4 regions of the Undibacterium sp. Ji49W genome follow, and region 4 is predicted to be linked to each of the others. Evidence: predicted binding sites of a transcription regulator. Region 4 holds the regulator's gene; each other region holds the start of a gene.
What was found. The regulator sigma-54, encoded in region 4, starts transcription at its own class of promoters, with help from an activator protein. The targets are predictions, from matches to a motif close to TGGCANGNAANCTGCTTT.
Positions count from the first base shown of each region.

Region 1 (7,792 bases), on a different contig from region 4:
TGCACACCGATTGCGGTATTGATGATCATGGGCCAGATCGAGCAGATAAAAATTGACCAGATCGCTGCCGGATGGGCAGACTTGAATACCAGCAAACCGATCGGCAACCAGGCCAGCGGCGATACCGGCTTCAGCAGGCTGATGATGGGATTGAACATGCCTGACAAAAACTTGAAACGTCCAATCAGAAAACCCATTGGAATACCTACAGCCGCCGCCAATCCAAAGCCCACAGCCACCCGTTTCAGGGAGGCATAGATATTCCAGCCTATGCCCTGGTCATTGGGTCCTTTTTGATAAAAAGGATCTGAGAATATATTGATGGCTTCCTGCAAGGTCACCCAGGGCGAAGGAAATGCACTGTTCTTGACCGCGATAATTTCCCAGATCAGTATCAGCATGCCTATGCCGAATAGCGGCGGCAGTACACTCAGAAAGAATGGGCGAAATGAACGCTGCTTCTTTGCAGTTGGATTTTTCACTGGTTTCACCTTTGCCGGTTTTAGTTCGACGACTGCCGATTCGGTTTTTTCCACAGCCGGCTCTTGCATTGCGCCATGTACCAAGGTATTCATTGCGACTCCTTAAGCCTTGATTTTGAAGGAGGCTGCATAGGCAGCCGGATTTTTACCATCCCAGACCGTACCATCCATGAACTTGCTGCTGCGCATGACGTCTTTGGGAACAGATACTTTGGCCATGGCCGCGCCATCCTTGTACACGTCAATGCGATTGACTGCTTTGGCAACCGCCAGATAATCAGGATCTGTCTTCAGCAAACCCCAGCGTTTATGTTGCGTCAGGAACCACATACCATCAGACAGATAAGGGAAGTTCACCGCACCGTCATTGAAGAATTTCATGTAGTTAGGATCATCCCAGGTCTTACCCAGACCATTTTGATAGCGGCCCAAAATACGCTGGTTGATGACATCGACTGAAGTATTGACATAAGACTTGTCAGCGATGGTTTCGGCCATCTTGCTCTTGTTGGACAGCGAAGCATCAATCCAGCGACTGGCTTCGAGTATCGCAGCAACCATGGCGCGCGCCGTGTTCGGATATTTCTGTACGAATTCGGAGGTAGTACCCAATACTTTTTCCGGATGGTCTTTCCAGATATCCTGCGTTGTTGCTGCAGTGATGCCGATACCATCTGCAATCGCCCTGTGGTTCCAGGGTTCACCCACGCAATACCCGTCCATATTACCGACACGCATATTGGCGACCATCTGTGGTGGTGGCACGGTAATGACCTTGGCATCTTTCATCGGGTTGATGCCATGTGCTGCCAGCCAGTAGTACAGCCACATGGCATGAGTGCCGGTAGGGAAAGTCTGTGCAAAAGTATATTCGCGCTTGTCGGTCTGCATGAGCTTGGCCAGACCCGCACCATCTACCGCACCCTTTTCAGCCAGTTTTTTGGATAGCGTGATCGCCTGACCATTATTATTCAATGTCATCAACACCGACATGTCTTTCTTGTTGCCCCCCACACCCAGTTGCACGCCATACAGCAAGCCATACAAGACATGGGCGGCATCAAGTTCACCATTCACCAGCTTGTCGCGCACGCTGGCCCAGGAAGATTCTTTGGTGGGGATAATCTTGATGCCGTATTTTTTGTCGAAACCCAGGACAGAGGCCATCACCACCGATGCGCAATCCGTCAGTGGAATAAAGCCGATATGCACTTCTTCTTTTTCTGGCTTGTCTGACCCTGCGGCCCAGACACCACCTGTACTCAGACCCATGATGCCAGCTCCCGTTGCCAATGCAGCGCTTTGCAATAAACTGCGACGTTTGAAATTCGGTTCATGATCTTCCTGCTTGTTGATATCAATGATGAGAGATTTCTTGTTCGATTCCTGATTCGACATGTCTGCACTCCAGCCTGAGAAAGTTTTTCTGCAACGAAAAAAGGTGTCATTCCACGTGGTAAAAACCAGTAGAAAGACACCTTTGTCTAATGAGGTGACCGCCGTTAGTCAGTCTCATTTATTGTTTAGCGCCAGCGTTAGCACTTTCTCTTTCTTTAGCAATTGCCGTGCCAGACCTGATTCAGTGGATTTGTCTTATGAGACGGCTCTAACGATACAAAGCCAACAAGGCCAAGACCTTATTTCGCACCGGAATGACGCAGCGCACCAATTACACGCACAAACTTGGACTCCAATCCCCTGCACCCTATATTCCGCATGAAGGAGACATTTCCTAGCCACCAAGCAAATCGGCGACATCCAGCATGCGTTGTGCCAGATCAACCAGCTTCAGATTCTTTTCCATGGCTTGCTTGCGCATTCTTTGATAAGCCTCGTTTTCCGACAACTGATGCCTTTCCATCAACAAACCCTTGGCACGCTCTATGGTCTTGCGTTCAACCAGCTTGGCCTTGGTATCTGACAATTCGCTGCGCAACTTCTGGTCCGCGTTAAAGCGAGCCATAGCCACATCCAGCACAGGCTTGATACGGTCCGACTGCAAGCCGGCGACGACGTAGGCCGACACACCGGCTTCCATGGCGGCGGCCATGTTCGACTGATTGCCGTCCTCAGTAAATAATACGATGGGGCGAGGGGCGTCACGGGTCACCATGACCATATGTTCAAGAACATCACGCGAATCAGATTCGGCATCAATGATGATCATGTCCGGCTGCAATTGCGCTACCCGTTCACTCATATACATATCACCGGGAATCACGGCAATGATGTTATACCCTGCCTGCAGCAGCCCTATACGCAGGGCGCGCGAACGCGCCAGTTGCGCCTGCGCGTCTTCATGCAACTCATCCTCGGTCTGTATGACCGTATTCACCACCACGATACGCAAGCTGGGTGAAACAGACATTGTCGCATTAACACTATTCTGTTTGGTGCGCATAGATAGGCCATGGCAGATATAATCTCGGTATGCGTTCTTTAGCAAGATTCGCACCAATCCGCCACATTATTTAAGTAAAAGCATCATTTCCTGTCATTCACCGGCCCACTCCCGGCAGTTCGGACAAGGCTGTGCTCTGCGCAATTTAGAAATTAACATGATAGTTCTTGGAGTTGAATCTTCCTGCGATGAAACCGGCCTGGCCCTGTACGACACTGAACAGGGTCTGCTTGCCCATGCTCTGCATTCACAAATCGCCATGCATCAGGAGTACGGCGGTGTCGTGCCAGAACTGGCGTCGCGCGACCACATCCGGCGCGCCCTGCCCTTGCTGACGGAAGTATTGAGCAAATCCGGCCTGGAAAAACAGCAGATCGATGCGATTGCCTACACCCAGGGGCCTGGTCTGGCTGGTGCCTTGCTGGTAGGTGCTTCTGTCGCCTGTGGACTGGGCCTGGCGCTGGACAAACCGGTATTGGGCGTACATCACCTGGAAGGCCATTTGCTGTCGCCCTTGCTGGCCAGCAAACCACCAGAATTTCCTTTCATTGCCTTGCTGGTGTCAGGTGGACATACCCAATTGATGCGGGTTGACGGTGTGGGCCGCTATCAATTACTGGGGGAAACACTGGACGATGCTGCCGGCGAAGCCTTTGACAAGTCTGCCAAATTGCTGGGGCTGTCTTACCCTGGCGGCCCCGCCATTTCACGCATGGCAGAATTTGGTGATCCTGCTGCCTATAAATTCCCGCGCCCGATGCTGCATTCCAAAGATTTGAATTTCAGTTTTTCAGGTTTGAAAACGGCCGTTCTGACCGTAGTCAAAAACCATCCTGCGAATATTTGCGAACAGGACAAAGCCAATATCGCCCGTGGCTTTGTCGATGCCATTGTGGATGTGTTAACAGCTAAATGCGTGACGGCCATACGCGAGAGCGGTTTGAAGCGCCTGGTGATAGCTGGCGGTGTCGGTGCCAACCAGCAATTGCGCGCATCCCTGAATGCCGCCGCGCAGAAACGTCGCTTTCAGGTCTACTACCCTGAACTGGAATTCTGCACCGATAATGGTGCGATGATTGCCTTTGCCGGAGCCATGCGGCTCAAAAAAAATCCCGCGCTGGCAACACGGGAATATGGTTTCAATGTGCGGCCACGCTGGCCTTTGCAAGAATTACTGGAAGCCTGACTGGTGGCTCAGCCGGGTCAGACTTGGCCCGGGCAACTCTTATTTGTAGATACCGCAACCGACTATCACGCCTTCAAATTTTTCCACATACATGGATTTGGGCTCGATCTGCTTGGTGGTTGGATTGACAAATTTATAGTCTTGCCAGCCCTTGCCCTTGGCCTTGACCATTTCCAGCCGTTCGCGGATAAAAAATTTACCGTCGACGTCGGTCAGGTCTATCATGTCCTTACCTACCATCTTGGGGTTCAAATGCGCGACATTTTTACCCTTCACGTCGTACACGACTACGTATAAATCCCTGTCCTGATACTGGCCATCGCGTTTGTTGATTTCAGCAATGGTGGCTTCAATACCATTTTTTTTCATGGCATCAATCGCTTTCTGTACCATGGCTTTTGCTTCGTTGGCGGTACCATGTTCCGCAGCATGTACCGGCAAGTTCATTACTATCAGTACAAAGCTGAACAGGAGAAAATTCAGGAACCGCAAACGGTATGCACTCGCAATCATTTCCAGCTCCTTGGCATTAAATCGGCATTAATTTCTATATTGTAAAATTCAGCATAATTAACAACCTGAAAAAAATCTAGCACTATTTGCCAAATTACTTACTTTTTAACACTTTCTTTCTTGCTTCCTAAACGGCTTTCCTTACCATTCATTAAATTCGCGATGTTCTGGCTGTGGCGATAAATCAGCAAACCGCTCATCACAAAAACAGCCAGTAATTTGACATCAGGGCCAAACAGGAAGCCGTAATACAGAGGTGCGAAGATGGCCGCGATCAAGGCAGCCAGGGAAGAATAACGGAAGGCGAATGCCACAATCATCCAGGTAGCCAGTGTCGCCACACCCAACCAGATATTAATACCGATCAGGACACCAGCGGCAGTTGCCACGCCTTTGCCGCCGACAAACTTGAAAAACACCGGCCATAAATGGCCCAGAAATACCGCGATCGCCACCAGTGCAACGCTGCCATCATCCAGTCCAAACTGGCTTGCATACGTGCTGGCCAGCCAGACTGCCAGCCAGCCCTTGACCGCATCCCCCAGCAAGGTCAGCACTGCTGCTGCCTTGTTACCACTGCGTAAAACATTGGTTGCACCGGGGTTTTTTGACCCATACGTGCGCGGGTCCGCCAGGCCAAACAATTTGCTGACAACCACAGCAAACGACAATGAGCCGATCAGGTAGGCGGCAATGGCTGCCAGTATTGTATTCATCTTATTCCTTATTCTTCATGGAGAAAAATTCCCCGCAAGTATATGCCAGCAGCCAGTGCATCTGGTAAAAACCGGTACCCAGGCTGATTACTCTTCCAGGGCGCAATCGACCGGACGGGCTTGAAGCAAGCTTTCCAGCAAACCCGGTGCAATACCGACCAGGTAACCGCGCTGGCCGCCATTGATATAAATCTTTGTCAAAGCCAGTATGCTGCGCTCTACATACACAGGCATGGCCTTTTTAGTGCCGAAGGGTGAAGTACCACCAACCAGATAGCCAGAATGCTTTTGTGCATTCTCTGGCTTGCAGGGCTCTACCGATTTGCAGCCTATCTGCCTTGCCAGATTTTTGGTTGACACCTTCCTGTCGCCATGCATGAGTACGATTAAAGGTTTGGCAGCTTCATCCTGCATTACCAGGGTTTTCACGACAGCGTGTTCGTCTACCCCCAGCTCGCGCGCAGACACCGCTGTGCCGCCATGCTCTTCATAGGCATATGGATGCTCAGAGAATTCCGCCTTGTGTCTGCGCAAAAACTGGGTTGCCTGGGTGACTGAAACATGTTCTTTCTTGGCCAAAATTACACTCTCAAAAACAGGATTGGTGAAATATGCTGGTGCAAATTATAGCGTTCGATGGCCAACTTGCATAATTTGCGCCCCAATTCCCGAGGAATAAAAAAACCGACAGACAAAGCTGTCGGTTATTGATTTTAATACCGGCCTTTTTATTTTTTGGCTGCGGGAGAATTGTCGCCAATATATTTGTCTATAAAACGCAGGACAGCTTCGCCCCATTTGATGTTGTTGCTCTCTTTCGCCCAGCCATGGCCCTCACCGGTGAATACCATCCATTCCACCGTATTACCTTGCGCCAGCAGCTTGTCGCGCATTTTTTCACCATGGATCAGCGGAACCCTGACGTCTTCACTGCCATAGGCCATCAAGACCGGTGCCTTGATCTTGCTGGCATTTTCTATCGCTGACACTTTATGGAAATAGGCATCGTCGGTCTTAGGGTCACCATGCATTTTCGCGCCTATATTGTCCATGACGGGGCCCGACATATCTGACCAGTTAACCGTGAACAGCATTTTGACATCGGTCACACCGACCCAGTTGATACCGCACTTATACAGGTCAGGGTCTTTCACCAAACCGTACATGGTGGCATAACCACCATAGCTGGCACCGATGATACAGACACGATTCTTGTCAACGATACCCTGTTTGACCAGATTTTCCACACCATCCGTCACGTCATCCTGCATGGACAGGCCCCATTGCTTCCAGCCAGCGGTATGATGTTTCCAGCCAAAGCCGGTCGACATGCGAAATTGCGGCTGCAAAACTGCATAGCCGCGCGATGCCAGCATTTGCGTAATGGGGTCATAGCCATGGTGATCACGGGCATGCGGCCCACCATGAACATATGCCACCAGAGGCAGGTTTTTCGCTGGCATTCCTTCGGGCAGGGTCAGGTAAGCCGGAATATTCAATCCGTCGCGTGCTGTGTAATTGATGACTTTCTGCGCTGATAATTTCTTGCCTTCAAATTCAGGCTTGGCGACGTACACAAGTTCCAGCACTTTTTTCTCAGTGTCATAAAAGTAAACGGAACCAGCATTGTTGTCACCACGCACCGTCACCACGACATTTTTCCCACTCCACTGAAAGGAAACCTCTTGCCCGGGAAAACTTGCCCGCAAAGTTGCATCCAGTTTGGCATAGTCGTCATCGAAGTGGATCATTTCTGGCAACATGCCGTCTACGCTGACACCAATGATCTTTTTACGGAGGCCGTCTAATGCCAAATTTGATACGTCTACATCAGGATGATCTGCCACCATCTCACCCACGGTTTTTTTGGCGAAGTCCCATATATATACGGCCGTTTTGTCACGGCCATTGAAGCGGCCTGCCACCAGCAGAGTCTTATTGTCAAAATCAAAGCCCAGTGGTTGCAATTCCTTGCCCTCATCCCAATAAGCCACATGAATGGCTTTCCACGGATCGCTCTCGGCATCACGGTAATACACCACCTGTTTGATACGCTTATTATCAGGATCGACACCGTTGGACACTGCAACTCGTATCACATTGTTATGGTCAAGTAGCCATTCACTAACCTTACCGGGATTATCAAAGGTCAGCAACCTGGTCCGGCCCGTGACAGTATCAAGGCGCAATACATCCGAAGCCCCTAATTGAGCATCCCTGCCGCGGTGGTTGTTGACAACAATCAAGTCATTGCTGCCATCCAAAACGCGTGCCAACACGGAAAGCGGTTTGTAAGCGATATTGCCACCACGTGCTTCTTTTCTGGTCGGCACCAGTTTTCGGAAAGCGGAGCCATCACTATTGACGGCGAACAAGCCACCACCATCATTATCTTCCAAGACAACATCGCTGCCTCGACTCACACTAAATACCAGGCGTTTGTCATTTACCCAGCGCGGAGCAATGATGTCATATTCTGCATCCGCAGCAATCA
Region 1 is NZ_JBMPOW010000026.1:2,167-9,958, forward strand. Features, by position in the region: gene ntrB (nitrate ABC transporter permease) at 1-575, opposite strand, end outside; gene ACO0LK_RS24715 (CmpA/NrtA family ABC transporter substrate-binding protein) at 585-1,754, opposite strand; gene ACO0LK_RS24720 (ANTAR domain-containing response regulator) at 2,215-2,850, opposite strand; gene tsaD (tRNA (adenosine(37)-N6)-threonylcarbamoyltransferase complex transferase subunit TsaD) at 3,041-4,069, shown strand; gene ACO0LK_RS24730 (cache domain-containing protein) at 4,109-4,582, opposite strand; gene plsY (glycerol-3-phosphate 1-O-acyltransferase PlsY) at 4,681-5,298, opposite strand; gene ybaK (Cys-tRNA(Pro) deacylase) at 5,386-5,877, opposite strand; gene ACO0LK_RS24745 (S9 family peptidase) at 6,027-7,792, opposite strand, start outside.
Region 1: ACO0LK_RS24715 (CmpA/NrtA family ABC transporter substrate-binding protein) is a predicted target of sigma-54. The motif match lies at 2,036-2,053, and genes of this name have one in related genera.

Region 2 (7,792 bases), on a different contig from region 4:
TGGGTGAAATCCGCTTCGTGGTAGAGGCGGCGCTGGAATGTGGTCCGTTGATCCGTGGTCAGACAGCCCGTGCACGCGCTATCGACGTGTTTTCGCAATTACACATCTGGGATACGGCACACAATAATGGCGTACTAATTTACCTGCTGCTTGCTGACCGCGACGTAGAAATCGTGGCTGATCGCGGCATTCATGCCAGGGCATCAGACGAAGAATGGGAACAAATTTGTCGCATGATGGAAAACGCCTTCAAACTGGAGCAGTATGAACAAGGCGTCATCCGAGGTATACAGGCCATCAGCCAGCACCTGACAAAACACTTTCCGGCGAATGGTGATAATCTGAATGAATTGCCGGATGCTGTTGTGGTGTTGTAGCCCGCGTAAAAATCAGCCAAGCTTTAATTTATGCAATGCGGTTTCAACTTTCTCTAAATCGTTGCGCTGTTTTACAGTAAGTGCGCCATTTGCCCAAAGTTCCATAAGTGCCAGCCGATGTCGGCTCAGGTCATAATAATTTGGACTTGCTAACAATGCGTTAACATCATGTTCTGTAACATCGTAAACATGGTTCGAAAAAACCTGATGCGTAGCTTGTATATCTGGGTTTATTTGCTCGCTAACAAGCTCTTTTACAATGTCAGTTGTGGCTTGTAGTAAATCATCGAACTCAGTCGGAACATCTGCCTCGTAGGAAATAAGCGCGTCAAAATATTTTGCTAAGGCACAGCACACTATCATGACGCAAGCCAAATCTTCTGTGCTGCTGTGCCAAACCAAGCTAATGCAATAATCTCTGCCGTTTGCCAATTCAAGGAAAATTTCTTCATCGTCGCTCAAACTGGTAACTGCGTCATATGATATTTCAAATCCCGTCCCATCTTTGCCATTGAGTGTGCAGGGCGAAAAGCCAGAGTCTTCAAATGCTGTGAAATCAGAATCAAGTTGTAGATCAAAACCAAGTTGATCTATTGCTGATTGCAAGGATTCACGATTTGGTACTTGTTCCCGTTGGATAAATGCGAACTGCGTATTGGACATAAATTGGCTAGGTAAATGTTGGTATTTTTCTTGCTTTTACGATTTTAACATTGTCTCTGTTTGCTGAAAAATAGACTAAAGGCAAAGTATGGAAGTTCGTTAAAAAACTGCGCTGTGCTGGCATACATTTCAATTCATCATCCCGATACGATTGACATCTGCACTCTCCAGTATCCGTGCCGACTCGCCGTGTTTGGCAACATATAGCATGGCATGTAATTAATGCCAGCGTATTGATACCAGCTTAAATCCGGCTCGCCACAACATACCCCACCGTACCAGCGATACCTGACACCAGCGCACCCCAGCAGATATCAATCACCGTCAGCGTCACTGGCCAGGCTTTTAATGTTGCCAGGTTGCTGAGGTCATAAGTGCCATACGCCACCAAACCCAGCAAAGCACATAACATTACCGCTTGCTGCCAGCTTTGCGTACGCAGGGCAGGCACAATGCCAAACACCAGCATGCCTGTGCTATACAATAAATAGAACAGCGCAGCCGGTATCAACCGGGGTTGTGTCAGCATCATCTCACCCAGGTATGAGCGGTAAGTCGATCCCATCAACACTCCCAGCCATATTGCATCCAGCGCCAGCAGGGTGAGCAGTGCACTGCCATAAGCAAGCAGCATTTGCTGCCAGGTAAGTGAGGTAGATAGCGTCAGCATGAATATATCCTTGTGGATGAGAGATGAAGACCAACATCAGTGCCGCACATTCTCGCCCAAATGTCATCGTATGTCTGTGCGGTAGATAATATATAAAAACATTGTCAAATTATGAATGTCTGGTGTTTAATGCGTGCAATGCCAAAAGGACAGGTATCTGCTTCGACTTGTTTTTTTAAGACTGGTACCCGTTCGTCAGGAATTGGCAACATGAATCATCATTTTATTTAAACGACGCCTTATCGCCATGCAATCCAAATTAAAACAGCTTTTTGTCTTTTTCACTCTGTGCGCCATCCTTTTTTCTGGCAACGCGACTGCCATGACCATGTTGCGGTCCAACCAGACACTGATATTGTTCGGCAAAGTCGTGCCTGAAGACAGCCAGCTATTCCGCAAGAAACTGGAAGAAGGCCCCGTCAAAACAGTCGTCATGACAGAAAGCCCCGGTGGCGATATGCGTGCTGCCTATGCTATCGCCGATCTGATTACAGAAGGCAAGATGAATACCGCAGTCAACGGCAGTTGCATGTCTGCCTGTGCGCTTATCTTTATGGCTGGTGCAGAAAGGCAAATGCTTGCCAGCAAGCATTTGGAGAAAACACGCTTGGGTTTCCACGGCCCACACAATAAACGTACCAAGGAAATCGCCACCGCCGCTATCCCAAGATTCCGTGAATGGTTGCTCAAGGTAACGCAAAACAAATTTCCGGAAGAAGTGCTGGACCGCGCCCTGAATATAGAGCGTGCCGGTGACATGATGTTCTTCTACTACCCAAATCAAAATTACCTCGGCGACATCCGTTTTTGCACAGAAGGTTCATTGCGTTGTGAAACCCTGAATGGCTACAACATCGTCAAGATAGGTATCCTGACGACGGCAGATTTGTTGAAAGTTGAAAGTCTGGATCAGTCTGACGAGGCAGGCGCTAAATCAGAGTAGCTGCGCCTCTCATTAAGACCTATGATGGTTTGTGTAGCAGACAAGCTTTACTATCACCACAAAGAAAGTAACAAGATCATGACAGACGCAACGACGCCCACAACCTTCACAGCCATCACAACCCTGACCCCCGGTAAATTGACGGTCTGCACATACGGCGGATTTGCGCCAGTCTGCTACAAGGACAAAGACGGTAAACTTACCGGTCTGGATGTCATCTTTCTGGAAAAATTCGCCCTCAGTCTGGGCTTGGACATCGTCTTGATAGAACATGACTTCGACGGCATCTGGACCATGCCTGACGAGAACCGATGCGATATCGCCGCAGCCGGCGTGCAGCAACGGGATAATCGCCATGTTGGGCCAGGTGGCTGCTGGAGTGACGCCTATTTTCAGGTACAAAGATCATTATTGGTGCGCAGCGCCGACAAGGCAGCGTTTGACGACTACGAAACCGTGGCTGGAAAAACGATAGTCGTGACCCGTGGCTCAACAGCAGACATCGACGCCAAAGCGCGTTACCATCCCCGCTGTACGATAAAATGCGTTGATGAGCTTGTTCCCAAGGATCAGCCAGACGCGCAAGAGTACATCGTCAATACGCTGATGAAATACCACAAGGTCGACGCCTTCGGCGAAGGTGATGTCAGCAACCAGTACCTGAGTGGCATCTATAGCAAAAACATTGAAGGTGGCCTGGCGCTGGCGGATATTCATCATATCGATGGCAGCAATGAAACCTTCAACTTCATCACGCGCAAGGCAAGTAAGGGCTTGCTTGATCTGCTGAATACCTACATTGCGGACAACAAGGGAAGCTACGCTAAAGCTTAAGAATTAGCCAATGAAGCAGCAGAAATCCCATCCCCTTCAATTGAACTTGCGACGGATGCACGCGACCAGGCATGCTACAGTACGGTTTTTGCTTCTTACTTAATTTGCCATGAATTCAACCGTGGCCCGCACTGCGCCCGTGTTGCGCTACAGCGTGGCGCATGAAACCCGCTACACTTACCAGAGCCTGGTGACACTGTCGCAGCAGTTGCTGCACATGGCACCGCGCTGTTTTGCCGTGCAGCAGACCGAATCGCACAATTTACTGGTCGATCCGGGTGCCGACGAAGCCGTCGACGGGGTTGATTTCTTCGGCAACGCCATTCGCCGCCTTACCGTGACCACGCCGCACAAGGTGTTGCGTGTTCTGGCCGAGTCCACCATTGCGCTGGCAGGCCGTCCCGGAATCGAACAGATTGCCGTCTCACCGCGCTGGGAAGTGGTACGCGACATGGTGCAACAGTCGCGCCAGCCAGCCATACTTGAAGCCTGTAGCTATTTGTTTGAATCCCCCCATGTGCGCTGGAATACCGCAGTGGAGTTGTATGCGCGGATCAGCTTCTCCCCTGGCCGACCGATACTGGATGCTGCGCTGGATCTGACCCGGCGCATCTTTGATGATTTCGAATTTGACAGCAACGCCACCGACATCGCGACGCCGCTCGAACAAGTGCTGGCGGGCCGGCGCGGCGTGTGCCAGGACTTCGCTCAACTGATGATAGGCGGCCTGCGTAGTTTGGGCCTGCCGGCACGCTATGTCAGCGGCTATATCCAGACCCATCCACCGGAAGGGCAACCAAGGCTGGTAGGGGCTGATGCCTCGCACGCCTGGGTTTCGGTATTTTGCCCGGAGCTGGGCTGGGTCGATTTCGACCCGACCAACAGTTGCCTGGTGCAGAGCGAACACTTGACCCTGGGCTGGGGACGCGATTTCAGCGATGTCACCCCGATGCGCGGTGTGGTGCTGGGCGGCGGCGCCCACGAACTACAGGTCAATGTCACGGTCACACCCTTGTCATGAACCCTTATGGGCGATGTCGGTGCGTGCTGCACCAGTATAGGGGGAGCGGGGCGGGCAGAGTGCATCACACTGTGCTGGCAGTGCTGGATTTTCTTGCGCCAGTGGCATAGATCCTGCTAGATTGACAGGGTCGCCCCCTCACTCAACCAAAGGTCTCCGCATGGCAATCCGAGTCGCGCTACATCACAAAACCAGCTACCGTTATGATCGACTGGTTGCGTTATCACCGCATGAAGTGCGCCTGCGTCCTGCGCCACATGCCCGCACCCCCATCCTGTCCTATTCACTGACAGTGACGCCAGAACAGCACTTCATCAACTGGCAGCAAGACCCGTATGGCAACTATATCGGTCGCTTTGTGTTTCCCGAAAAGGCTGACCGGCTGGAATTTACGGTCGATCTGGTGGCCGACATGACGGTCATCAATCCCTTCGATTTCTTCGTCGAGAAATATGCAGAGACCTTCCCGTTTGCGTATCCGGCACAGCTCAAGGCCGAACTTGGTCCCTATTTGCAGACCGAGGCGCCCGGCGCAATGCGTCAGGAATGGGTGAAGCAGATGCGTAGCGACCTGCTCAAGGAAGCAATGGGCACCAACGATTTTCTGGTCGCCATCAATCAGCGCCTGCAAGCTGACATTGCGTATCAGTTGCGCATGGAACCCGGCGTGCAGACGCCCGAACAAACACTGGGCTTACGCGCCGGCTCTTGCCGTGACAGCGGCTGGCTGCTGGTGCAGATCTTGCGCGATGTCGGTCTGGCGGCTCGTTTTGTATCGGGTTACCTGATACAGCTACGGGCCGATCAGGAAGCACTGGATGGCCCCAGCGGCACCACCGTCGATTTCACCGACCTGCACGCATGGGCCGAAGTATATGTGCCGGGCGCTGGCTGGATAGGCCTCGACCCGACCTCCGGCATGCTGGCCAGTGAAGGCCACATTCCGCTTGCCTGTACTGCCTTGCCATCGTCAGCCGCGCCGGTCACTGGCTACACCGACAAAGCCGAAGTGACGTTTGAACATGAAATGACGATCACCCGCATCCATGAAGACCCGCGCGTGACCAAACCTTATTCAGACGCAGACTGGCAACGGATCGATCAATTGGGTGAGCAAGTCGATGCCGACCTGCGACATCAGGACGTACGCCTTACGCAGGGCGGCGAACCAACCTTTGTGTCGATCGACGACATGGATGGGGCCCAGTGGAACACCGAGGCCCACGGCGACGACAAACGCCGCCTGGCAGGCGAATTGATGCACCGTCTGAAGAACCATTTCGCACCTGGCGGCATGTTGCACTATGGCCAGGGCAAGTGGTATCCGGGCGAGCCGCTGCCGCGCTGGGCGCTGAATATCTATTGGCGTGTCGACGGCCAGCCGATGTGGCTGGATGCCAGCCTGTTCGCGGATGAACAGGTCAACGATGGCTATGGCCCACAAGACGCCGAACGCTTTGCCGCAGCACTGGCACGTGCGCTGCGCCTGCCTGCCGGCAGCCACCTGCCAGCGTATGAAGATGTAGTGCAGCAAGCCCGGCTTGAACAGACGCTACCAGCTAATCTTGATCCGCTGAACGTGGACCTGGCACAGCCCGATGAAAGACGCCGCCTGGCGCGCCTGTTGCAGACGGGTTTAGGCGCGGTGGTAGGCTATGTACTGCCGCTCAAGCCGGAACCAACCGACCAGTCGCTTGCCATCGGTACCCTATGGCGCACCTCGCGCTGGCCGCTCAAGCGCGAACATTTATATCTGCTGGATGGCGATTCGCCCATGGGCTTGCGCCTGCCGCTGAATGCGCTGCCGTGGGTAATGCCGGAAGACGAGGAACCAGTCTTCGATCGTGATCCTTTCGCGCCGCGCGATGCATTGCCACCGCCGCTGCACGACAAACAGCCTGGACTGAACGTCGCCGCTGCCAAGACTGGTCAGCACATTAAGGCAAGCCAGCAAGTTAAGGCGGATCAGCAAGCCAAGACTGGTCAGCCAGCTAAAGGCGTGCAGGGCGGTCAGGCTGCTCAGCAAACCAAGACCGATCAGCAAGCTGGTGCCGCGTCCAAACTGGCACCGCGTGACGTGATCCATACTGCGCTGTGCGTGCAGGTGCGCGTTGGCCGCTTGCACGTGTTCATGCCACCACTGACCCGGGTCGAGGATTATCTGGCGCTGGTAGCGGCAGTCGAAAGTACCGCCGCGCTGCTGAAGATGAAGCTGTGGATAGAAGGCTATCCACCGCCGCGCGACCCGCGCATCAAGTTGCTGAGCGTAACGCCAGACCCTGGCGTGATCGAGGTCAATATCCATCCGGCAGCCAGTTGGAAAGAGCTGGTCTACAACATGTCCACCTTGTATGAAGAGGCGCGCCTGTGTCGGCTAGGCACAGAAAAATTCATGGTCGATGGCCGCCATACCGGCACGGGTGGCGGCAACCATGCGACACTGGGCGGAGCCACTGCCGAAGACAGCCCTTTGCTGCGACGCCCCGATTTGTTGAAGAGCCTGATCACCTACTGGCAAAACCATCCATCGCTGTCCTACCTGTTCTCAGGCACCTTCATCGGCCCTACCAGCCAGGCACCACGGGTTGACGAAGCGCGCGACGATAATCTGTACGAACTGGCGATTGCCTTCCAGCAGATGGACCAGTTATTGCCCACGCTGCATCCGGGCGATAAGCCGTGGATGGTCGATCGCCTGTTGCGCAACTTGCTGGTAGACCTGACAGGTAATACCCACCGTGCCGAATTTTCTATCGACAAACTGTATTCGCCTGATGGGCCAACTGGCCGTCTTGGCCTGGTCGAATTCCGCGCCTTCGAAATGCCACCGCATGAACGCATGAGCCTGCTGCAAATGCTGTTGCTGCGGGCGCTTGTTGCGCGCTTCTGGCGCCAACCCTACCAGGCCAAGCTGGTGCATTGGGGCACGGCACTGCACGACCGCTGGATGTTGCCGCATATGGTGGCGCAGGATATCCGCGATGTTGCGCGCGACCTGCGCGAGTCTGGTTACGCTTTTGAAGATCACTGGTTTGACCCCTTTATTGAATTCCGCTTCCCGCGCTTTGGCACCGTGGTCTATCAGGGCGTTGAACTCGAACTGCGTCAGGCAATCGAACCATGGCATGTGCTGGGCGAAGAAATGAGTGCCGGTGGCACCGCACGCTATGTCGATTCGTCGGTCGAACGTATGCAATTGCTGGTACGTGGCCTGACGGACGGACGCCATGTGGTCGCCTGCAATGGCCGCATGTTACCCTTACATCCGACCGGCGTGCCAGGAG
Region 2 is NZ_JBMPOW010000026.1:56,736-64,527, reverse strand. Features, by position in the region: gene ACO0LK_RS24950 (TPM domain-containing protein) at 1-377, shown strand, start outside; gene ACO0LK_RS24945 (hypothetical protein) at 390-1,040, opposite strand; gene ACO0LK_RS24940 (DUF2177 family protein) at 1,285-1,710, opposite strand; gene ACO0LK_RS24935 (ATP-dependent Clp protease proteolytic subunit) at 1,958-2,653, shown strand; gene ACO0LK_RS24930 (substrate-binding periplasmic protein) at 2,732-3,487, shown strand; gene ACO0LK_RS24925 (transglutaminase family protein) at 3,597-4,508, shown strand; gene ACO0LK_RS24920 (DUF2126 domain-containing protein) at 4,669-7,792, shown strand, end outside.
Region 2: ACO0LK_RS24920 (DUF2126 domain-containing protein) is a predicted target of sigma-54. The motif match lies at 4,611-4,628, and genes of this name have one in related genera.

Region 3 (7,792 bases), on a different contig from region 4:
TGCAATCACCATGCCATCGGATAAAAACGAACCGCTGGCAATACTGGCACCGACATCGCGCACATTGTGGACAACATCAGCCAAGGCTTCGACATCCTTGCGTTTCATGTCCATTTCCTGATGCAGATTCAGTACGCCTGCTTCTGAAATCAGCAAATGACTTTCTACGCTGGAAATATTGCGTAAGGCCTGCAACAGGCGCACGCCATACACAGCACCCGTCGCACCAGTGATGGCAACAATCAGGCGCTTGGGGGCGGCGTGATCTGTCATTCGGGTCTTAATCTTTCAGCAAGGCTTGCAGTTCGCCGCTTTCAAACATTTCATTCATGATGTCAGAACCGCCAACAAATTCACCCTTGATATACAGCTGGGGAACGGTAGGCCAGTTGGAATAATCCTTGACGCCCTGACGTACTTCCGGGTCTTCCAGTACATTGATGGTGACCAGGTTTTCCACGCCACTGGCTTTCAGCAATTGCACCGCACGGCCAGAGAAGCCGCATTGTGGGAACTGGGCAGTTCCTTTCATGAATAAAACGACAGGGTTTCCTGTGACAGTTTCTTTGATCCAGCTTTGTACGTCGCTCATGGCTATTTTCCTTTAATTACGAATACTTCCCATTATAGTGGAAAGCACAATTCAGTGTAGCTGACCTGGGTCAAGGCAATAGGGAAAGGGCAGACTATAATCTGCCTGAAGTTCCCGACATCAGATTCCAATAGTGTTACATTAAGCCCTCAGAGCCAATAAAATCGGCCATGTTGCTGGAGACCCGTATGCATATACGTGACACAAGAATTTCACCAGGGCAATTTCCTGACCCTGGCCTGATTTCTGCTACATCTGATCGCATGATGATAGAACAGGCCCATGAACGTTCCGCCGCCTATGGTATACCGCGCAGTGCTGCGCCGGATTATGGCCCTTTGGGCAAAACCGACCTGAAAGCTTTGCTGGAGCAAAACAGGGTCTTGCACCGCCATGCCGTGCCGGTCATGGAAACCCTGTATGAGCAAATCATCAATACCCATAATATGGTTATATTGACGGATGTGAATGGTTTGATCATTCATACCCTGGGGGATGCCGATTTCCTTGAAAAAGCCGATAAAGTGGCACTCAGCCCCGGTGTGGCGTGGTCAGAAAGAAGCAAAGGCACGAATGCCATCGGTACCGCCATTGCAGAAAAAACACCTACTATCGTGCACGCCGACCAACATTACCTGGAAGCCAACAGCTTCCTGACCTGCTCTGCTGCACCGATTTTTGATGTCATGGGCAATGTCATCGGGGTGCTGGATGTCACGGGTGACCAGCATAATTTCCACAAGCACACCATGGCTCTGGTGCGCATGTCGGCGCAGATGATAGAAAACCAGTTGTTTGCGTCTTCTTTCCAGGACGCCATCAAACTCAGTTTTCATAGCCGCCCGGAATTTCTGGGCACCCTGATGGAAGGCATCGCCTGCTTTGACAGTGATGGTCGGTTTTTATCAGCCAGCCGTAGCGGCTTGTTCCAACTGGGTTTGCCTTTATCTGCCTTGCAGACACATACCTTTTCTTCCCTGTTTGGTTTGCCGGTATCCGCGTTGCACGATCATTACCGCACGGCTGCACCGGGTTTGCTGACGCTATGCCTGCACAACGGTGTGCGCGTATATGCCAGGAGCCAGGGTTTGAAGCGCCAGTCAGCAGCAGCCAGGCATGTGTTGGACAATGCGCGTGAACCGCAGATTCCTGAAGTTAAAGCCAAACTTTCCAGCCTGCATTATCTGGACACGGGTGATGAACAGGTCGCCCGCGCCATTGATAAACTCAAACGTGTCATAGGGCGCGATATTTCCGTCCTGGTGACAGGCGAAACAGGCACCGGCAAGGAATTACTGGCTCAGGCGGTACATAATGATTCGCCCCGTAAATCTGGCCCTTTCGTCGCTGTGAATTGCGCCTCGATACCCGAAACTCTGATTGAATCAGAATTGTTTGGTTATGAAGACGGCGCATTCACAGGTGCACGCAAGAAGGGTAATATAGGCAAAATCTTGCAGGCGAATGGCGGCACGCTGTTCCTTGATGAAATCGGCGACATGCCATTGAACCTGCAAGCCCGCTTGCTGCGCGTATTGCAGGAGCGCATGGTGACACCGTTGGGCAGCAGCAAATCTATCCCCGTCAATCTGGCCCTGATCTGTGCCACCAATCGCAATCTGCGCGAGATGATAGGTAAGGGCGAATTTCGTGATGACCTGTATTACCGGTTGAATGGACTGGTTGTACGGCTGCCGCCCCTGCGTGAGCGTTCAGACCTGGATGTCGTCATAGAAAAAGTATTGGCGACAGAAAGCGAAGGCAGGCAATACAGAATCGCGCCGGAAGTCATGCAGCTATTTCATGCACATGGCTGGCCGGGCAACTTCCGGCAACTGACAAATTTATTGCGCACGGCCATCGTCATGACGGATGCCGATATGGAAATCCGCCTGGAACATTTACCCGAAGATTTCCTGGAAGACATGGATGTTATAAGCGCGCCAGCCTCTCCATCAGCAACCGCCACTCAAGCGGCATCCAGTCTGGAAGTACTGGAAATGGATGCCATACAGCAGGCTCTGCAACTACATCAGGGAAATGTCTCGGCTGCTGCCAAGGCATTGGGTGTGTCACGCAATACGATTTATCGCAAACTGGCGACGTTGAAGGGCGATTGATTACACTTGCGGGCCGTGCAGCACGGTAGTACCCAACAAGTCATTTTCTTCGTCCGTGAACAGACGCGAACGCGTCAGGAAGCGCTTGCCTGTACCATTGTCGAGCGAAAACATGCCGCCCATGCCAGCCACCACATCAATAATCAGCTGCGTGTGTCGCCAGTATTCAAACTGATCGCTGCCCATATAAAACGGCGTGCCATCCAGATCGCCCAGATACACATCGGCATCACCGATGCCATATTCATTCCGGGCGTAACACAGCGGCGAACTGCCGTCACAACAACCGCCAGATTGGAAAAATAATAGCGGACCGTATTTGGTTCTCAGCGCACTGATAAATTCCAGCGCAGCAGGTGTGGCGGTGACGCGGGCGGGTTTATTGGTCATTTTTTGTTTCCCGAGGATTTTTTCGTTATTTCATTTCGCAACAAAACTAGGAATAAGTCCCCTCCCTTTCAAGGGGAGGGTTAGGGTGGGGATGGGTTTCGGTTGATAGACCATTATTCTGTTTTCTGAAGAACCCCATCCCCATCCCAACCATTCCACTGCGCCGCTTGCATGCGGCTTAGATATTTGTGGCGCAAAGCAATGCTTTGCGAATTCCCACAAATATCCCCTTGAAGGGGAAGGAGCTAAAAATCCTGACTGTTTCCTGCCTTCCTCTGTGTCTTTGTGTTGAGAGGTCTTGAATTTAATGATTACTAAAAGAACCCCATCGCATTCGGGTTATAGCTCACCAGCAGGTTTTTAGTCTGCTGATAGTGATCCAGCATCATCTTGTGATTTTCGCGACCTATGCCGGATTGTTTATAACCACCAAATGCTGCATGGGCAGGGTAGAGGTGGTAGCAATTGGTCCAGACACGGCCAGCTTCGATGGCGCGGCCAACACGGAATGCGCGTGAACCGTCGCGTGTCCAAAGGCCAGAACCCAAGCCGTATAAAGTGTCGTTGGCAATAGACAGCGCTTCTTCTTCATCCTTGAACGTGGTCACCGATACTACAGGACCAAAGATTTCTTCCTGGAAGATGCGCATCTTGTTGTGGCCCTCGAAGATGGTTGGTTTGACGTAATAACCCTTGGCCAGATCGCCATCCAGCATATTTCTTTCGCCGCCCAGCAAGAGTTTCGCTCCTTCCTGTTTGCCTATGTCCAGATAGGACAAAATCTTTTCCAGTTGTTCCTGCGAAGCCTGTGCACCTATCATGGTTGTGCTGTCGAGCGGATTGCCTTGCTTGATGGCGGCGACGCGTTTGATGGCTCTTGCCATGAACTGATCATAGATGGATTCCTGTATCAGCACGCGTGAAGGGCAGGTGCAGACTTCCCCCTGGTTCAGCGCGAACATGGCAAAGCCTTCCAGGCATTTGTCGAAGAAGGCGTCGTCATGATCCATGACGTCGGCAAAGAAAATGTTCGGTGATTTGCCACCCAGTTCCAAGGTTACAGGGATGATATTCTGCGATGCATATTGCATGATCAGGCGGCCCGTGCCAGTTTCGCCGGTAAAGGCAATCTTGGCGATGCGTTTGCTGCTTGCCAATGGCTTGCCAGCTTCCAGGCCAAAGCCATTGACGATATTCAAGACGCCAGGCGGCAATAAATCCTTGATCAGATCAATCAGCACCATGATGGATGCCGGGGTTTGTTCTGCCGGTTTGAGGACGATGCAGTTGCCGGCAGCCAGTGCCGGTGCCATTTTCCATACCGCCATCAGGATAGGGAAATTCCAGGGAATGATCTGGCCGACCACGCCCAGTGGCTCGTGGAAATGATAGGCATAAGTCTGGTCGTCGATTTGTGCGACCGACCCTTCTTGTGCACGTATGCAGCCGGCGAAGTAGCGGAAGTGATCAATCGCCAGCGGGATATCCGCCGCCATCGTTTCGCGTATGGGTTTGCCGTTGTCTATGGTTTCAGCGGTTGCCAGCAGACTGAGATTGGCTTCCATACGGTCGGCAATTTTATTCAGTATGTTGGAGCGTTCAGCCAGCGAGGTTTTGCCCCAGGCTTTTTTTGCAGCGTGGGCGGCATCGAGTGCCAGTTCCACATCTTCTGCGGTGGAACGTGCGACTTCGCAAAAAGCCTGACCGATGACCGGGCTGATATTCTCGAAATATTCTCCCTTGACCGGGGCCACAAATTTGCCGCCGATAAAATTGTCGTAACGTTTGGCGAAAGGATTGCTGATACCGAGTTTGCTGATGTCTGCCATGTTCATGATGGTGGTCTCCGTTGTTTGTCAGATGGTGCGCAGTTGATGCAACACAGGGATAACAACGCAAACGGCGTGCCATGCTAAGAATGTTTTCTTGGCGGAAAAGTACAGCAGGTGCAGATGAGAGAGGGAGAAGTTACAGAGAGTAATTTACCGCTAATGCTGGTGATAGATTTACTGAGGGGAGAGGAATGACAAATCAAGGTGTCACATTATTTCGCAACACTGACCAGACTGTCACAATTTGGGACAGTCTGGTAAGCAAGCTTATTGCTTATTTATTGCTTATTTTTACTACTTACCCACGCAACTTCGCAAACGCCGCAGCCATCGCATTACCGGCAGGTGCCGGTGCCTGGGCTTGTGAACGGTGTTGATTGAGGCGCTTGGCATCATTACGGTCGCCACGCTGTTCAGGTTTGCTGCCTGCCACAGGTGCGGCGTCTGTCAGGCGCATGGTCAGGGCGATACGCTGGCGTTTGACATCGACTTCCAGCACTTTCACCTTGACCACCTGGCCAGCCTTGACGACCGTATGCGGGTCTTTGACGAAGGTGTTGGACAAGGCAGAGATATGTACCAGGCCATCCTGATGCACACCAATATCAACGAAAGCGCCAAAGGCGGCAACGTTGGTGACCACGCCTTCCAAAATCATGTCAGGGCGCAAGTCCTTGATTTCTTCCACGCCATCCTTGAAGGTGGCGGTAGTGAATTCTGGACGTGGGTCGCGGCCCGGTTTTTCCAGTTCGCCTATGATGTCAGTGATGGTCGGTACACCAAATTTTTCATCGGCGTATTTGGCAGGATTTAAAGATTTCAGCAAGCCAGAGTCGCCAATGACGCCCTTCACATCCTTCTTGATATCCGCCAGGATTTTTTCTACCAGTGGATAAGATTCAGGGTGGACTGCGGACGCATCCAGCGGGTTACTACCATTCATGATGCGCAGGAAACCGGCAGCCTGCTCAAAAGTCTTGTCACCCAGGCGCGGTACCGCACGCAGGTCAGAACGTGAATTGAACATGCCTTTGGCATCGCGGAAATTGACTATGCTTTGCGCCACACTGGACGACAGGCCGGACACACGTGCCAGCAAAGGTGCAGAAGCAGTATTCACATCGACACCAACCGCATTCACGCAATCTTCAACGACGGCATCGAGTGAACGCGCCAGTTGTGACTGGCTGACATCATGCTGATACTGACCCACACCGATGGACTTGGGATCAATCTTCACCAGCTCAGCCAGTGGATCTTGCAGGCGACGGGCAATCGATACCGCACCGCGTATGGACACATCCAGGTCAGGCAATTCTTTGGAAGCAAATTCAGAAGCAGAGTAGACCGATGCCCCAGCTTCAGAGACCACGATCTTGGTCAGCTTCAGTTCAGGCTTGAGCTTGATCAGATCGCCTGCCAGTTTGTCGGTTTCACGTGAGGCCGTGCCATTGCCGATGGAGATCAGCGAGACATTATGTTTGGCCGCCAGTTGCGCCAATACATGCAGCGAACCATCCCAGTCATTACGCGGTTGATGCGGGTAAATCGTCGCATACTCAACCACTTTGCCGGTTGCATCCACAATCGCCACCTTGACGCCGGTACGCAGACCAGGATCCAGACCCATGGTGGCGCGCGGGCCGGCAGGCGCGGCCAGCAACAGGGCTTTCAGGTTGCGGGCAAAGACATTGATGGCTTCAACTTCTGCAGTTTCGCGCAGCTTGCCCATCAATTCTGTATCCAGATGCATGAAGACCTTGACGCGCCAGGCCCAGCGCACGGTATCCACCAGCCATTTGTCGGCAGGGCGGTCTTTCTGGCTCACGCCAAAGCGGGCAGCGATGCGGCTTTCGCAGGGGTTCAGCGGCGCATCCCATTTTGGTTTTTCTTCTTCGCTGTCCAGACGCAGGCTAACTGTCAGCATTTCTTCACGGCGGCCACGGAACAGGGCCAGCGCACGGTGCGAAGGAATGGTGCCCAGGGTTTCTGAATAATCGAAATAATCAGCGAATTTTTCACCGGCTTCTTCTTTGCCGGCAACGACCTTGGATTCCACGATGCCGTGGTCATTCAGGTATTCACGCAGGGCTTGCAACAGAGTCGCGTCTTCGGCAAAGCGTTCCATCAGGATCTGGCGTGCGCCATCGAGTGCTGCTTTGGCATCCGGCACGCCGGGGTTGTCGCCATTGTCGGTCGTGAAGGCAGGTTTCAGATAGCTTGCTGCTTCGGTATCCGGATTCAGCATGGGGTCAGCCAGCAAGGCGTCGGCCAGTGGCAACAGGCCAGCTTCAACGGCGATTTGCGCTTTTGTGCGGCGCTTGGGTTTATACGGCAGGTACAAATCTTCCAGGCGAGTCTTGTCTTCGGCATGGGTGATGGCATCCAGCAGTACCGGTGTCATCTTGCCCTGTTCTTCTATCGAGGCGATGATGGCGGTGCGGCGGTCTTCCAGCTCGCGCAGGTAGCGCAGGCGCTCTTCCAGCAGGCGCAACTGGATGTCATCCAGGCCACCGGTCACTTCTTTACGGTAACGGGCGATAAACGGGACGGTCGCACCTTCGTCCAGCAAGGCAACAGCAGCGGCAACCTGAACCGGCTTGGCAGCCAGCTCTACGGCAAGTCTTTGTTCAATCGAAGGCAACATAAATCCAGAATCCAGACAATAAAAAAGCAATCAAGGCGCAGATGATACGCAATTTGCGACTTTGCGCCAGTCTTGACATGGGGGCAGACTAAGGTTAGAAGGTGTAAATTGTCAAAAAAATATTGCTTGAATTTGATGGGTGATACCTGCTGACCGTGCTTTATCCAGACATTACTGAGGGTTTGTAATAGCCCTGTTGACGTCCTTCTTG
Region 3 is NZ_JBMPOW010000002.1:25,281-33,072, reverse strand. Features, by position in the region: gene ACO0LK_RS02545 (UbiX family flavin prenyltransferase) at 1-273, opposite strand, end outside; gene grxD (Grx4 family monothiol glutaredoxin) at 281-592, opposite strand; gene ACO0LK_RS02535 (sigma-54-dependent Fis family transcriptional regulator) at 859-2,712, shown strand; gene ACO0LK_RS02530 (DUF779 domain-containing protein) at 2,713-3,102, opposite strand; gene adh (aldehyde dehydrogenase) at 3,417-4,937, opposite strand; gene ACO0LK_RS02520 (Tex family protein) at 5,233-7,581, opposite strand.
Region 3: adh (aldehyde dehydrogenase) is a predicted target of sigma-54. The motif match lies at 4,995-5,012, and genes of this name have one in related genera.

Region 4 (7,792 bases):
GACCATAGACCGTTTCCGCATCTGGCTGGCAGTCATACTGCTGGGCATGATGACCCTGGGTACCATCTGGGTGATGGAAGTCATACGGCGGAATGCGAATGATGAACAGAACCGTTCATCTGCCCGTTCGGCACCGGATTACTATGTAGAAAAATTCAATTTTATCCGGCTGTCAAATAATGGCAAGGCAAATTACCACATCACTGGTGAACGCCTGATTCATCTGCCGCGCAATGACAATATAGAAATTCAGCGCCCGCAAATCAACAGCTTTGATGTTGATCGCCCGCCTTTGCATCTGCTGGCTGACCTGGCCGTGGTGTCGCAAAAATCCACGGTCACCACGCCCAAGCGTGAACATGATGAAGTACGTCTGTATGACAACGTCAGCATGGAAAGACCCGAAGGCCTGAGCTCACAATTCATGCGCCTGGAAACCAGTTATTTGTTGCTGTTACCCGACGATGATATTGTCAAAACTGACAAGCCTATCACCGTCAAAACAGGAAAAGTGGACACCACCGCCGTAGGTATGGTGGCCAACAACTCCACCCAACATCTGGCGCTGCTAAGTAAGGTACGTATTCACTTGAAAAAACGTGAACGCGAACCAGTTGCCCCTACACCATCCAAATAGAGAAAGCGATATTTGCCAATGAAAAATATGAAATTGATACGCTCCCTTAGCCAATGCCTGGGACTGGCTTGTTTAGCTTTAATCTATACGCCAGCAGGTGCAGAAAAAGCCGACAGTTTCAAGGAGACAACCATCGAGGCCGGTTACTCTGAAAGCGATGGAAAAACCAGCGTGCGCGTCTTGTCCAAAGGCGTACAACTGGTGCGCGGCACCCTGGTCGTCAATTCGGAAAAAGCCGTCGTTACCGAAGCCCCGAACGGTGACCAGTTTGTCGTACTGACTGGTGGCGTCAGCAAAAAAGTCAGCTTCCGGCAAAAACGCGATGGCGGCCCGGACCTGTGGGTAGAAGGTGAAGCGGACCGTGCGGAATACAATCAGACGACAGAAATCGTCAAGTTCATTTCCAAAGCCAAAGTGCGCTACCTGGAAGGCAAGAAGGTCACCCAGGAACAAGAGGGCGAATACCTGTCCTATGACAGTAAAAATGATATCGCCATCGGTACCAATTCAACCACGGGCCAGCATGTAGACGGTGCCGGCCGCGTCAAAATCACCCTGCAACCCAAACAGACCAATTAAATGACTGCCACGCCTAGTACCTTGCTCGTCAAGGGATTGCAAAAACGTTATGGCGCGCGCCAGGTGGTGCGTGACGTATCGCTGGAAGTGAAAAGCGGTGAAGTGGTTGGTTTGCTGGGCCCGAATGGTGCCGGCAAAACCACCTCCTTCTACATGATCGTTGGCCTGGTGCCGTCCGACGCTGGCGATATCACGATTGATGCTGTCAATATCTCACAATTGCCAATACACCAGCGGGCCGTGCTGGGGTTGTCTTACCTGCCACAGGAAGCTTCGGTATTTCGCAAGCTGACGGTAGAAGAAAATATCCGTGCCGTGCTGGAATTGCAAAAAGATGCCAATGGAAAATTTCTTTCCGAGAAATCCATCGTCAAAAGGCTCAATGCCCTGCTGGCCGATTTGCAGATTGAAAAAATCCGGGAAAGTCAGGCACTGTCACTATCAGGCGGCGAACGCCGGCGTGTAGAGATTGCCCGCGCACTGGCCACCAACCCGCGCTTCGTTTTGCTGGATGAACCCTTTGCCGGTGTTGATCCGATCGCCGTGATTGAAATCCAGCGCATTGTGCGTTTCCTCAAGGAACGTGGCATCGGCGTATTGATTACCGATCATAACGTGCGTGAAACTCTGGGCATCTGTGATCATGCCTACATCATCAATCAGGGGGCCGTACTGGCCAGCGGCAAGCCGGATGACATCATACAAAATGAATCCGTGCGGCGCGTCTATCTGGGAGAACATTTCCGGATGTGACGGGAATCATCATGAAACAAAGCCTGCAACTACGCACGTCCCAGCATCTGGCATTAACGCCTCAATTGCAGCAATCCATACGGTTGCTGCAATTGTCCACATTGGAATTGCACCAGGAGCTGGAAACCCTGCTCATAGAAAATCCCATGCTGGAGCGTGTGGATGACCCGCTGGACCACGCAGTACGCCTGCTGGCAGACGGTGCCATCAATACCAGCAGCACAGCAGCAGACGCCGGCATGGAAGCGCCAGCATCCCGCGAAGAAAGCAGCACAGCTACAGAACCTCAGGCTGACGCTGATATCGCCGTCAGCAATGACACAAGCAGCTCCAGCGAAGAAGACTGGGGTTTTGACGACGTGCATCATGGCAGCAAAAGCAGTGACGATGAAGATGGCAGGCCACAACTGGGTGCCGCCCACATTACACTGCGAGAACATTTACAAGAACAAATGCGTCTGAACCTGCGCGAGCCACGTGACCGCGCCCTGGTCGAATTGATGATTGATGCCATCGACAACAATGGCTACCTGACAGAAACCCTGGATGAAATCCATGCCAGCCTGCCACTGGAATTGTGCGTCGAGCCAGAAGAACTGGCATTTGCCCTGAACATGCTGCAAAGCTTTGATCCGGCAGGTGTGGGCGCTCGCACACCATCTGAATGCCTTGCCCTGCAAATCAAGCGCTTGCCTAAAATTGCTTTCGTGACACGCAGACTGGCTTTGCAAATTGTTGAAACGCAACTGACTTTATTTGCACAAAGAGATTTCACCAAACTCAAGAAAATCCTCGACTGCGATGATGAAGATTTGCGCGACGCACAAACCGTCATCCGCCTATGCAAGCCCCGCCCAGGTATCGATTTTGCAGTCGATGAATCGGATTATGTCGTGCCAGATGTCATTGTCAAAAAATCAGCCAATGGCTGGCAAGTCTCGCTGAATCAGGATGTCATGCCCAAATTGCGTGTCAGCAGCATGTATGCCAACATCATGAAACAAAATCGTGGGGAAGGCGGGCTCGGCTCACAGTTGCAAGAGGCACGCTGGCTGATCAAGAATATGCGGCAGCGTTTCGATACCATTTTGCGCGTTGCACAAGCCATAGTTGAAAGACAACGCAATTTTTTCACGCATGGTGCTGTTGCCATGCGCCCCCTTGTTTTGCGCGAAATTGCTGATACACTAGGATTACACGAGAGCACTATCTCGCGTGTAACAACCCAAAAATACATGCTGACCCCCCACGGCATGTTTGAGTTGAAATACTTTTTCGGCAGCCATGTCGCGACGGAAACAGGGGGGGAAGCATCTTCCACCGCGATACGCGCACTCATCAAGCAGTTGATAGGAGCAGAAGACCAGAAAAGCCCACTCTCTGATAGCAAAATTGCAGACATGCTGGGTGAACAGGGCATGGTAATTGCCCGACGGACAGTTGCCAAATACCGTGAAGCCCTCAAAATCCCCCCAGTGAGTTTGCGTAAATCTTTGTAAGCAAGTCCTTGTAATCACGGTTTGAATTGCTATATATGATTTAGCTCAAGGCAATAAGACAGCAATGAGCTTATCGTTACAGCAAGCAACATCACTATAGGAGCACAGTATGAATCTCACCATCAGTGGACATCACGTCGAAGTAACTCCTGCAATTCGTGAATATGTACATACCAAACTAGAACGTATCAGGCGACACTTCGACCAGGTCATTGATATCGCCGTCATCCTGACGGTGGACAAGCTCCGGGAAAAGGAAAAACGACACAAAGCGGACATTAATTTGCATATCAGTGGCAAAGATATCCATGTAGAAAGTCTGGCGCATGATCTGTATGCAGCTATCGATACACTGATAGATAAACTTGATCGTCAGGTCATCAAGCATAAAGACAAGATACAAAACCATCAGCACGACGCCATCAAGCACATACCTGATCCGGCATCGGCTTCATAAGACCCCAGTCCTTACCTTAACAGGGTTGTGGACATCCAAAACAAGGACGCTACAGGCGTCCTTTTTGCTGGATGATAGGTTTTTTGTAGATATCGTTTCTGACATTTCAAATAAATAATTTACTTTTATTGCTGTTTGTAGCATGCGTTGCTCAACAAGCTGCGAGTTAGTTGATTCACGGCATTTTTATTGGCGTCATTCCAGCGTGGGTTTGGCTGGAATCCAGCGGCGTTCTATGTATGCCGTGTCGCCCGTTATATGCCACACTTTGATTAAGACGATCGCCCTCCGTGGACACAAGCCGGGTCTCGGCCCGGCAGCCGAGATACTTTCTTTTGCGTCGCCAAAAGCAAGTATCCAAAGAAAAGGCGACCGCAGACTCGCCCTACGGGTGCTTGCGCTGCGCTTCAGCATAATTTGTGCATCACAAAAAATGGGAATATCCGCAACTCGCTTCGCTCAAACATCGGATCTTCTCTTTCCATTTTCTGTGACGCACAAATTACATCGGCCCAAGCGGTTGAAGATCAACAACAACAACAACAACAACAACAACAAACATCTCGCCCCTGCATCATTTCCTCATAAGCATATACACCCCGTGACGCCCACGTCCGACAAAGCTAAAATAGCAGCTTCATCCTCTACCCTGCATAGTCAACCACCATGAGCCAATTTGTACTCACCTCCGTCAAGAACAACATCGGCTATATCATCCTGGATAGACCCAAAGCACTGAACTCGCTGTCTCTCGATATGGTTAGAGCGCTGACAACGACCTTGCTGGCCTGGCAGGATGATCAAAGCGTGCGGGCAGTATTTATCCATGGCAGCAGTGAAAAGGCATTTTGTGCAGGTGGTGATATCCGCTTCTTTTATGATGTAGGCACCGCAACACCAAAAGGTGATTCTGCCTTGCTGGAAGATTTTTTCACCGAAGAATATGCACTAAATCATTTAATTCATTTCTACCCCAAACCTTATATCGCGCTGATGAATGGGGTCGTCATGGGAGGTGGTATGGGTATCGCCCAGGCAGGCAATGACTGCCGCCTGCGCATCGTCACGGAACGTACCAAAATGGCGATGCCGGAAGTGAATATCGGCCTGTTCCCGGACGTGGGTGGTGGTTACTTCCTATCACGTGCACCGGGACAAATTGGTACTTACATGGGTCTGACCGGTGAAGTCATTAACGCAGCCGATGCGCTGTATGCAGGGCTGGCCGATGTATTTATACCGACATCAAAATTGCCTGCCTTGATGCATCTTCTGGAACAAAATACCGCCACCGATGTACGAGCCGCAATACGCGAATTTGCGGTTCCTTTTGCTGATCAGGCACTCCCCGGCAACAGTAAGCTGGCCGCAAACAGATCAGGCATTGATGCCCTGTTCAGCGGAAACTGTGCAATCGAGATCAGCAACAACTTGCAGCAAGACACATCTGATTTTGCACAACAGGCATTTGCCATCATGCAAAAACGTTCTCCACTATTGATGTCTGTCACGCTGGAACAATTACGGCGCAGCGCCAGCATTACCGTATCCGATTGCCTGCGTATGGAAAGAAACATGGTACGCCACTGTTTCAAACACGGTGAAGTATTGGAAGGTGTGCGTGCGCTGGTGGTAGACAAAGACAATACACCACGCTGGTCACCCACCACGCTGGCAGAGGTGACGACAGAACAGGTGGCAAATTTCTTCATCGAGGTATGGCCTACCCACGCACATCCTTTGCGTTTTTTGCAGGGATAAATTACCCCGCAAAAGCAATTTAACTAAAGGTCGCATTGTCATCGCTTTTGAAGTTGCGGTTGCTTTTGAAGTTGCGGTTGCTTTTGACTTTAGCAGTTCCCATGTGTCGACGCCTTTGATGCAAGGCAGAAAATGGAAAAAGAAGGGCCGATGTTTGAGCGAAGCGAGTTTCGGACCTTCCCATTTTTTGACTGGCAGCAAAGGGAACCCCGCAGGGGCGACGACGCCTGGGTCGCCTTTTTGGCCCACCTTTTTGGCGAAGCAAAAAGGTGGGTAGCCGCCGGTCTACCACCGGCCTGCAATCCAAAATGAACGTCTGTTGGCATTGAAAACCAGATTACTCAAAATACTAGAACTCATTTCATAAATAGGGGTGAGATGCGTTTGCCTCATAACGTGGGCTGGCAAGGCGGACGAGGCAGTCAATAGCGGGTCTATTGACAACGAGTCGAATTATTCACACCTTGCAGTCCAGCACGCGTTATGAGGCAAACCCTTCGGGAGCTGGCCGCATTGACACTTCGCGGGCGCATTGCAGCGTTGTGCCGCTTGCCAAGGCACCAGCCTTGGCTGCGCGTCACGCCTTGCACTGCATCCCGAATCACCTTGCTCGCACTCATCCCTATTTATGAAATGAGTTCTAATAATCTGAAATTAACTCACGCAATAGCCTGCCAAAAACACCACTAGATTCCAGCTAGAAACACGCTGGAATGACGTCGATACAAATAACTTGTTTGAAAATTGTGCCAGTTCGTTACTGATGCCAGCTACTTCAATTCAAACGCTCTCTTCCTCCCCTTAAACCACGCCGCCAAACTCGCAATAAACTCTTGCGCTCCATTTTTATCAGATGTCTTCAAACCATGACTGGCACCTGGAAATTCCACGAACTGAAAATCCTTTTCAGGATGCTTCAGGAAATAATCCCGTAAGGCACGTCCTGACTCTATGGGTACACTGTCATCTTTCTCTCCCATCGCTGCCACCATGGGGATATCCAGCTTTGCATATACGTCCAGTGGATCCGAGAACAAATGTCCGGACCAGTAGACATAGGAATGCCCAAAGAATTCTTTTTCCAGATTATTGCCATCACGTCTGATCTCGTCATAAACCTGCAAAAAATAATCTCTCGAGAAAGGCTTGGCATAAGGTTCTACACCACGATCTGCAAAGATCAGAAATTCTTCACTTTGCTTCAAACCACCACTACCCGCCGTCGCCAGCCAACCGATTTTTTTATTGTCTCTGGCGATATAGGGGGCTATCGCTCCGCCCTCTGAAAATCCCAGTACAGCGATGGAACGTGCGGGCATTTTCTTTAGATCAGGCTCCTCCCCTATAAACTTCAAATGATCGGATAAACGTATTTCAAATTTGTCAGCAGCCAGAAATTCCGACGAACATTTACTGCCGTCAGCCCTTTTTATGACGCCATATTTTTCAAGATAATAGACATTAACCGGTTCAGGATACCGCTCAAAGAACTTGGGTAATCGCGCCGAAAAATCATCACAACCCGAACCACTGACCAATATTATTGCCTGCCCCTGGGTCACTGATGCAGGATCAGAAAAATGGTAATACCGTCTTTCCTTGCCATCAATACTGATATGGTGTTCCTGAAGGGCTGGTGCTGCGATTCCTGAAGTGCAAAAGAAGATCGTCAACGTCAAAATCGACACGCGAAAACAAGAAGAAAGTGAAATCATAAGAATGCACTAAGCGGAAATTTTGATGTTATGCCATTTTTCTGGCGATAGCTGCTTCCACTAAAATAACATAAGCAATGTAAATTTTTTAAGGAATTTCAATAAAAAAATGGAGAGCAAGCTCTCCATTTTTCGGTGAAAACAACATCAATCAATGATGCGCACCACCACCCAGATAAGCCGCCTTCACAGCCGGATCATTTTGCAGATTCGCTGCCGGTCCATGCACCGAGATACGTCCATTTTCCAGCACATAGCCATAATCTGCCACAGCCAGGGCAGCCGCTGCAAATTGCTCCACCAGCAGCATGGTAGTACCCTCCTCTTTCAGGCGCACAATAATGCGGAAGACTTCATCCACCAGTATAGGTGCCAGCCCCATGGAGGGTTC
Region 4 is NZ_JBMPOW010000011.1:150,758-158,549, forward strand. Features, by position in the region: gene lptC (LPS export ABC transporter periplasmic protein LptC) at 1-637, shown strand, start outside; gene lptA (lipopolysaccharide transport periplasmic protein LptA) at 665-1,216, shown strand; gene lptB (LPS export ABC transporter ATP-binding protein) at 1,217-1,969, shown strand; gene ACO0LK_RS15445 (RNA polymerase factor sigma-54) at 1,981-3,468, shown strand; gene hpf (ribosome hibernation-promoting factor, HPF/YfiA family) at 3,578-3,925, shown strand; gene ACO0LK_RS15455 (enoyl-CoA hydratase/isomerase family protein) at 4,592-5,686, shown strand; gene ACO0LK_RS15460 (alpha/beta hydrolase family protein) at 6,457-7,374, opposite strand; gene ACO0LK_RS15465 (ABC transporter ATP-binding protein) at 7,553-7,792, opposite strand, start outside.